Linked DNA regions of Pleomorphomonas sp. T1.2MG-36. Each later gene encodes a partner of the first gene's protein in a complex. Links are inferred from orthologs where the notes say so. Each region holds a gene or a part of one and is shown in the gene's direction. Other genes may lie near its edges.

Region 1 (4,551 bases):
GCTTGCAGACGAGAAGTCGCTCGTCTCAATCGCCTACCTCTCGACGGTCGGCGTCTATGGCGACCATGCTGGCGCCTGGGTGGACGAGACATCGGAATGCCGGCCGAAGAGCGCACGATCCCTCGCCCGCGTGAAGGCGGAAAACGAGTGGCTGGCATTCGGCGAAACCATCGGCGCCTCGGTGGCCGTGCTGCGCCTGTCCGGCATCTACGGCCCTGGCCGCAACGGGCTTGTCAACCTCGCGGAAGGCAGCGCTCGCCGCCTCGTCAAACCGGGACAGGTGTTCAACCGCATCCATGTCGACGACATCGCCGCCGCCGTCGAGCGGGCCTTCGCGACGGGCGCCAGCGGTCTTTTCAACATAACGGACGACGAGCCGGCACCCCCGCAGGACGTCGTCGCCTACGCCGCCGAGCTGATGGGCGTGGCGCCGCCACCGGAGCAGGACTTCGAGACGGCCGAGCTGTCACCCATGGCCCGCAGCTTCTATGGCGAGAACAAGCGGGTGGCCAATCTCAAGAGCAAGTCCGAACTCGGGCTCGCCTACGCCTATCCGGACTACCGGACCGCCTTCTCGCGCATGTGGGCCGAGGGAAGCTGGCGATAGAGTTTTCCGGCTAACTCCGGTTCGCCGGAAAACTCCATCTCATTGTTAAGACGCAGGTCCGGCCGCAAAACCGGTAGCCACTTTTGCTGGGCCTGCTCTAAACGGCAAACCGCCCTGCTGCCTTGGGCAACAGGGCGGTTCCCATGATGGATCCAAGCGGCGATCAGGCGAGCGTTGCCGCCGCCTTCTGCAGCTTGTTGGCCGCGTCGTCGATCGACTGCGTCGAGCTGCTGATATCGGCCAGCGCCTTGGCGATTTCCTCGACGCCGTTCGCGGCGGTGTGCATGCTGCCGGACATGTTCTGCGTCACGGCAGCCTGTTCTTCAACGGCGGCGGCGATCGACGAGGATATGTCGTTGATGCGGGTGATGATGGAGGTGATTCCGTCGATGGACTGCACCGCCTTGGACGAGATGGTCTGCACCGCCGCGATTTCGCTGGCGATCTCGTCGGTGGCCTTCGACGTCTGGGCGGCGAGCTGCTTCACCTCCTGCGCGACGACGGCGAATCCCTTGCCCATCTCGCCGGCCCGCGCCGCCTCAATGGTGGCATTGAGGGCGAGAAGGTTGGTCTGACCGGCGATGGTGTTGATGAGCTCGACCACTTGGTCGATCTTCTGGGCCGCCGTCGCGAGACCGGACACGACCTTGGTCGCGGTATCGGCCTGCGTCACGGCATCCTGCGAGACCGATAGCGCAACGCTCACCTGGCGGCTGATTTCGCCGACCGAAGAGACGAGTTCCTCAGCGCCGGCGGCAACCGCCTGCACGTTCGAAGCAGTGACCCCCGCCGTCGAGTTGGCGCCCGCCGCCTCGGCGTTCGAGCGGGCGATCATATCGGCCACCTCGGCGAGTTCGCGGTTGATTTCGGTCTGGGCGGCCTGCCGCTTGCGCCGCCGCTCCATGACGGCAGTGATGTCGGTTGCAAACTTGGTGACGCGAACAAGCCGGCCGGCACCATCGAAGATCGGATTGTAGGTCGCCTGCAGGAAGACGTCCCGGTTTCCCTTGCCGACACGATGGAACTCGTCCGACTTGAACTGTCCGGCGCGGAGATCGTCCCAGAACTTCTTGTAGGCCGGACTGTTGCGCTCCTCGGGCGTGACGAACATCGAGTGGTGCTTGCCGACGATTTCGGAGGGCTTGTAGCCGAGCGCCTTTTCGAAGTTCTCGTTGGCCTCGATGATCGTGCCGTCGGGCTCAAAGGAAATCACGGCCTGGGCGCGGTTGATGGCGGCGATCTGCCCCTGAACCTTCACGTCCTCCAGCTTGCGATCGGTGACGTCGGTGGCGAACTTGACGACGCGGTAGACCTTGCCGGACTTGTCGATCAGCGGATTGTAGGTACCCTGAATCCAGGCGGAGCGCCCGCCCTTGGCAATACGGCGGAACTCGGCCGACATGTACCGGCCAGCCTGCAGATCGCGCCAGAAGGCAGCGTAGGCCGGGCTCTGCACCTCGGTGGGGTCGACGAACATCGAATGGTGCTTGCCGACGATCTCGGCAAGTTCGTAGCCCATGACCTTCAGAAAATTGGCGTTGGCAGTGATGATCTTACCGGCCGTGTCGAATTCGATGACCGCCAGGGAGCGGTCGAGAGCGGCAAGCACCGCAGCTTCGTGATTTGAAAAGGGCCACATGATCTTCGTTCCTACCCTATATGCCGACCTGCATCGCCAACCATTCCCCTTCGGAAGACGAAGGAACCACGCATGGCACATGCAACGATAACGGCCCAGAAACTCTGCGGTCCGGCGACCGCTACGTCATCCATTCCCTTCAGTTAATTGGTTACTGATTTACGGGAAGTTTATGCCTTGCGGAATCATCGCTAGTAAAAACTCTACTCTTGGCTGCATATTCTTGATCGGCCGCACGCCAAGTGCAACCAAGTCTATCGTAAGATACCTGCACAACGGACTGACCATCGGCAACGGCAACGGCAACGGATGCCGCCGGCCGCGTCCCGCCCACCGCAAGCCTGTTCGGCGCCATGGGACTGGCGTCCGTTCGTGGAGCCGTATAAGAAATGGGCGCATTTCAATCGTGGTGCCCCCAATGCTGAAAGCTCGCGTCATCCCCTGTCTCGACGTCAAGGACGGCCGGGTGGTCAAGGGGGTCAACTTCGTCGACCTCATCGACGCCGGCGATCCGGTCGAGGCCGCCGCCGCCTATGACGCGGCCGGCGCCGACGAACTCTGCTTCCTGGACATCACCGCCAGCCACGAGAATCGCGGCACCATCCTAGATGTGGTGCGGCGCACGGCCGAGCGCTGCTTCATGCCGGTGACGGTGGGCGGTGGGGTTCGGTCGGTCGAGGATATTCGCGAACTGCTGCTTGCCGGCGCCGACAAGGCGTCCATCATGTCGGCCGCCGTCCGCGACCGCGACCTCGTTCGTCGCGCGTCGGAGAAGTTCGGCAACCAGTGCATCGTCGTTGCCATCGACGCCAAGCGCGTGTCCTCGGACGGCAAGTCGCGCTGGGAAGTGTTCACCCATGGCGGGCGGCAGGCAACCGGCATCGATGCCGTCGAATACGCGCAGGAAGTGGTCTCGCTCGGCGCCGGAGAGATCCTGCTGACCTCGATGGACCGCGACGGCACCAAGATCGGCTTCGACCTCGAGCTGACCCGCACCATCGCCGACGCGGTATCGGTGCCGGTCATCGCTTCGGGCGGTGTCGGCACCCTGGACCATCTCGTCGAGGGGATTCGGGACGGCCACGCCGGAGCGGTGCTCGCGGCGTCGATCTTCCACTTCGGCACTTTCACCATCGGCGAGGCCAAGGCGCATCTCGCCGCGGCCGGCGTTCCCGTCCGCCTCCAGGGATGATCGGCATGGCTGACAGCACCTTCACACTTTCCGATCTCGAGACGATCGTCGCCGATCGGCTGAAGAACGGCGACGCCACCTCCTACACGCGCAAGCTGGCCGAGAAGGGCATCGCCAAGGCGGCCCAGAAACTGGGCGAGGAAGCGGTGGAAAGCGTGATCGCCGCCGTGACCGGCGACGCCGACGCGCTGACCTACGAAAGCGCCGACCTCCTCTATCATCTCGTCGTTGTGCTGGCGCTGAAGGGCGTGCCTCTCGACGACGTGCTCGCCGAGCTCAAACGCCGCACGGCGCAGTCCGGCCTGCAGGAAAAGGCCAGCCGCCCGGCCGACTGACCTCTCGACCATGGCATGCCGGCCGAGGCCGGCGGCCGATTGCCGCCATGTATCCGAGATCAGCGGATCGCCCGAGGCGATCCGGAGATGGTGACGAATGGAACAGTTCGTGCGGAAAGCGCTGTCGCCCTACGAAGTCTACACCCGCGCCGACTGGGCCGTGCTCAGGGCCGGCATGCCGCTGACGCTGACGCTCGACGACGTCATCCGCCTGCGCTCGCTCAACGACCCGGTGCAGCTCGACGAGGTGTCGGACATCTTCCTACCGCTGTCGCGGTTGCTGTCGCTCTACGTCGAATCGGCGCAAATGCTGCACTCGTCCACGCGCCGTTTCTTCGGCCGCTCGGACGCCAAGAAGCCCTTCATCATCGGCATCGCGGGCTCCGTGGCCGTCGGCAAGTCGACGACGGCGCGCATTCTGCGGGCGATGATGTCGCGCTGGCCATCGTCGCCTAAGGTCGACCTCGTCACCACCGACGGCTTCCTGTTTCCGAACGCCGTGCTGCGCGAGGAGGGCCTGATGGAGAAGAAGGGCTTTCCCGAAAGCTACGACCGGGCCGCTCTCCTCTCCTTCCTGACCGACATCAAGGCCGGCAAGCCGAACGTCTGGGCGCCGGTCTACTCCCACCTCGTCTACGACATCGTCCAGGACGAGCGCATCGTCGTCGACCAGCCCGACATTTTGATCCTCGAGGGGCTCAACGTCCTGCAGACCGGCAAACTGCCGCGCGACGGGCGGGCCATTCCCTTCGTCTCCGACTTCTTCGATTTCTCGATC
Region 2 (4,012 bases), on another replicon or contig:
GGCGCCGTCAAGTCGCGAGTCATTTGGCGTTTCCATTTCTTCCCACCCCTGATAGAAGCCGGTTATTCCCGCCGAAGGAGTGACAGCGAGCCATGCGCACGGCCAGCCTCAGCCGCTCGACCCGCGAAACCGAGATCTCCGTCCGCCTCGACCTCGATGGTCGCGGAGACGCCGATATCTCCACCGGCGTGGGCTTCTTCGATCACATGCTCACCCAGATTGCCCGCCATGGCCTGATCGATCTCGAGGTCAAGGCGAAGGGCGATCTTCACATCGACGATCACCATACCGTCGAAGACGTTGGCATCGCGCTCGGACAATGCTTCCGCAAGGCGCTCGGCGACAAGGCCGGCATCACCCGTTACGCCGATGTGACGCTGCCGCTCGACGAAGCGCTGTCCCGTGTCGTGGTCGACATCTCCGGTCGTCCGTATCTGGTGTTCCGCACGGCTTTCCATGCGGCCAAGATCGGCAGTTTCGATACCCAGCTCGTCGAGGAGTGGTTCCGCGCCTTCACCATGCAGGCCGGCCTGACGCTGCACGTCGAGACCTTCTACGGCTCGAACGATCATCATATCGCCGAAAGCTGCTTCAAGGCGTTGGCTAGAGCCTTGCGGCTCGCCGTCGCCGTCGATCCGGCCCAGGGTGGCCGCGTGCCGTCCACCAAGGGCGTGCTGGAAGCCTGACGGAGGCATTCATGGCCATCTTCAGCGTTCATCTGCCGGACAAGGCCGAGCCGGACCTCGTTGCGGAGCGCATGGTGTTCGTCCGCGACGGTTTCGCCATCTGGGCGATGCTGTTCGGGCCGTTGTGGTTCCTGCGCCACCGTGAATGGCTCGGGCTCGTCGGCTGGTTCGTGCTGTCTGTCCTGATCACGCTCTCCGAGCGCTGGCTGGGACCCGTCACCACCGGAGGCTTCGAGCTTATCCTGGCGATTGCCACGGGCGTCGTCGCCAACGACGTCCGCCGCCTGTCGCTGCGGCTGCGCGGCTTTCGCGAGGCCGGAGTCGTCGAGGGAGAAAGCCGCGATTCGGCCGAGCGGCGGTTCTTCGACGCCTGGCTTGTCCTGCCGCGGCCGGCGCCGACGCTTCCGCCCGTCCTTCACCCGGCGAGAAGCGTTCCGCCGGGTGTCCTCGGCCTCTTTCCCGAAAGCGGAGCGCGACCATGACCGTCGCCATCATCGATTATGGATCCGGCAACCTGAGGTCTGCGGCCAAGGCTTTTGAGCGGGCGGCTCGCGATGGCAGCGGCGATACCATCGTCGTCACCTCCGATCCCGATGTCGTTCGCGCTGCCGAGCGGGTGGTACTGCCGGGTGTCGGCGCCTTCGCCGACTGCAAGGCGGGCCTTGCCGCTGTTCCCGGCATGATCGAGGCGCTGACCGAAACCGTCATGCGGAAAGGTCGGCCTTTCCTCGGTATCTGCGTCGGCATGCAGCTGATGGCGCGGCGCGGCCTCGAAAAGACGATCACGGAAGGACTTGGCTGGATCGACGGCGATGTCGAGCCGATCTCGCCCGGGGATCCGTCGCTCAAGGTGCCGCACATGGGCTGGAACACCTTGGATCTTGTCCGTCCCCATGCCCTTCTCGAGGGATTGCCCACCGGCGAGAAAGGCCTGCACGCCTATTTCGTCCACAGCTATCACATGACGCTTCGCGAGACCGATGCCCTGGTCGCCGTCGCAGATTACGGCGGGCCGGTTACGGCCATGATCGGTCGCGACAATATCGCCGGCACGCAGTTCCACCCCGAGAAGAGCCAGGCGCTCGGTCTCGGTCTCATTGCCAACTTCCTGAGGTGGCGCCCGTGATTCTCTATCCCGCCATCGACCTCAAGGACGGTGCCTGCGTTCGCCTGAAGCTCGGCGACATGAATGCCGCCACCGTCTACAATTCCGATCCGGCCGCCCAGGCGCGTGCCTTCCACGACATCGGCTTTCCGTGGCTGCATGTCGTCGATCTCAACGGTGCCTTTGCCGGCCGCTCGGTCAACGGCGCGGCGGTCGATGCCATCCTTGAGGCGGTGGCGCCGGGCATGCGAGTCCAGCTTGGCGGTGGCATCCGCGACATGGCCGCCATCGAAGCCTGGCTCGGCAAGGGCATCTCCCGTGTCATTCTCGGCACGGTGGCCCTGCGCGATCCGGATCTGGTGAAGGCGGCGGCGAAGGCCTTTCCCGGCCGCGTGGTGGTCGGCATCGACGCGCGCGGCGGCAAGGTCGCCGTCGAGGGATGGGCGGAAAGCGCCGAGTTGACCGCCACCGAACTGGCCCGTCGTTTCGAGGATGCCGGCGTCGCCGCCATCGTCTACACAGACATCGATCGCGACGGCGTGTTGAAGGGGTTGAATCTTCCCGCGACCCTGGCGCTTGCCCGCGCCGTCTCGATCCCGGTGATCGCCTCGGGCGGCCTGGCCTCCATGGACGACATCGAGGCGCTCTGCCAGCCGGAGGCGGCGGTGCTCGACGGTGCCATCACGGGCCGGGCGCTCTACGACGGGCGTCTCGATCCGCGTGCCGCGCTCGACCGGCTGGCCAACATCCGCCCGATTGGGGCACCTTCCGGTGCGTGATGATCGCCAGCACCGAATTCAATCAAAATTGAGCTATTTTTGTAAGCGGGTCCTAAGCGAGGCCTGCCATAGTCCGGATATCAGGATTTGTCCGGAGTAAGGCCATGCTGTTGATTGTCGCGATGTCGGGTCTGTTGGGGTTCGTCGCCGGTGTGCGTGTTCGCCTCGTCCCGCTCATCCTGTTGGCGGCAATTGTGGCCTTCGGCTCCGGCGTCGGGGCTTCCGCGCTGGAGTTTCCTGCCTGGAAGATCGCCCTCTCGGTGATTCTTGCCGTGACGGTGTTCGAGTTGGCCGCGTTCGCCGCCCTGTCGGTGCGCGCCGGTCTGTCGCGGACCGCGTCCGGGACTCAGGAGGCCGATGCCAAGTCTGCCCGGCCCACGCGGGCGGGTGCGGCCGCGCTTCGCTGACGCCGATGTCAGGTCCCACACCGGAGCGCTTTCCGCCCCGGTTGTCGGCCTCGCAATCCAGCCATGCGGTCTCGTCGGCGGTTTTTTCCCTGGAATGACTGGAATTTGCAACTCGTTTGCTTCATCTAGGAAGTGAGTGGGTGCTATCACCCTCGCACGTGATCATGCCCGTCGACGCGGTTCGCGTCGGTCGCGGCCGGATATGCACTGGCAGAGGAAGCCGATCTTGAACGCCTTCACGTCGACCGTTGCGACCAGCGCCGATGGCGCACAGGCCTTCCCCATTCCCGACAACGTCTTTGCCGAGACGGTCACGGAAGTACGCCACTACACCGACCGTCTGTTCCGCTTCCGCACCACGCGTCCGGCCAGCTTCCGCTTCCGCTCCGGCGAGTTCGTGATGATCGGCCTCCCCAACGCCGAGCGGCCGGTGTTCCGCGCCTATTCGGTCGCGAGTCCGGCCTGGGACGACGAACTCGAATTCTTCTCGATCAAGGTACCAGGCGGTCCGCTCACGGAATACCTGCAGAAGGTCAAGGTCGGCGACACCATCCTGATGCGCAAGAAGCCGACGGGAACACTGGTCATCGACGCGCTCTTGCCCGGAAAGCGGCTCTATCTCCTGTCGACCGGCACAGGCGTCGCTCCCTTCGCCAGCCTCATCCGCGATCCCGAGGTCTACGAGAAGTTCGACGAGGTGATTCTTGTCCAGACCTGCCGCGAGGTGGCCGAACTCGACTATGCCCGCGAGCTCTACGACGAAGTGGCCAACCACGAGTTCCTCGGTGAGCTCGCCGCCGGCAAGCTTCGCCTCTACGACTCGGCGACGCGCGAACCCCATCCGCGACAGGGCCGCGTCACCGACCTGATCGATTCCGGCAAGCTGTTCTCCGATCTCGGCGTTCCGCCCTTCGATCCAGCGACCGATCGCGCAATGATCTGCGGATCGATGGCGATGATCAAGGATACCAAGGATCGTCTTGAGCATTTCGGCCTCGTCGAGGGTGCCAACAATGCCCCGAACACCTTTGTCGT

The links. Proteins that work in one complex are often made in the same cells at the same time.
Region 2: the proteins of hisF (region 1) and hisH are in contact, whole or in part, in a crystal structure (PDB 6RU0), measured with the Thermotoga maritima proteins. The link is inferred for Pleomorphomonas sp. T1.2MG-36 from one-to-one orthologs. Residues at the interface, in WP_004080486.1 of Thermotoga maritima: Met1, Leu2, Ala3, Arg5, Ser40, Glu41, Asp45, Glu46, Ala70, Glu71, Ile73, Asp74, Ile75, Pro76, Phe77, Asp98, Lys99, Ser122, Gln123, Glu161, Thr195, Leu196, Asn247, Arg249, Glu251; in WP_004080484.1 of Thermotoga maritima: Asn15, Arg18, Arg22, Arg117, Leu118, Pro119, His120, Met121, Gly122, Trp123, Asn124, Asn134, Gly135, Tyr136, Tyr138, Val140, Tyr158, Glu180, Lys181, Ser182, Ser183, Lys184, Ile185.

The regions. Positions count from the first base shown.
Region 1 is NZ_CATNLY010000012.1:300,395-304,945, forward strand. What follows is about bases 1,696-4,551. They hold hisF (imidazole glycerol phosphate synthase subunit HisF), read left to right. Parts: upstream 1,696-2,664; coding sequence 2,665-3,438; downstream 3,439-4,551. Other genes in these bases: QQZ18_RS08255 (methyl-accepting chemotaxis protein), read right to left, coding at 1,696-2,246; QQZ18_RS08265 (phosphoribosyl-ATP diphosphatase), read left to right, coding at 3,444-3,773; coaA (type I pantothenate kinase), read left to right, coding at 3,871-4,551. Outside these bases: QQZ18_RS08250 (SDR family oxidoreductase), read left to right, coding at 1-607; more of QQZ18_RS08255, read right to left, coding at 771-1,695.
Region 2 is NZ_CATNLY010000045.1:300,147-304,158, forward strand. What follows is about bases 1-2,988. They hold hisH (imidazole glycerol phosphate synthase subunit HisH), read left to right. Parts: upstream 1-1,164; coding sequence 1,165-1,812; downstream 1,813-2,988. Other genes in these bases: queG (tRNA epoxyqueuosine(34) reductase QueG), read left to right, coding at 1-52; hisB (imidazoleglycerol-phosphate dehydratase HisB), read left to right, coding at 93-686; QQZ18_RS19010 (DUF2628 domain-containing protein), read left to right, coding at 698-1,168; hisA (1-(5-phosphoribosyl)-5-[(5-phosphoribosylamino)methylideneamino]imidazole-4-carboxamide isomerase), read left to right, coding at 1,809-2,570; QQZ18_RS19025 (hypothetical protein), read left to right, coding at 2,675-2,977. In the rest of the region: QQZ18_RS19030 (ferredoxin--NADP reductase), read left to right, coding at 3,204-4,012. UniProt on the Escherichia coli protein: IGPS catalyzes the conversion of PRFAR and glutamine to IGP, AICAR and glutamate. The HisH subunit catalyzes the hydrolysis of glutamine to glutamate and ammonia as part of the synthesis of IGP and AICAR.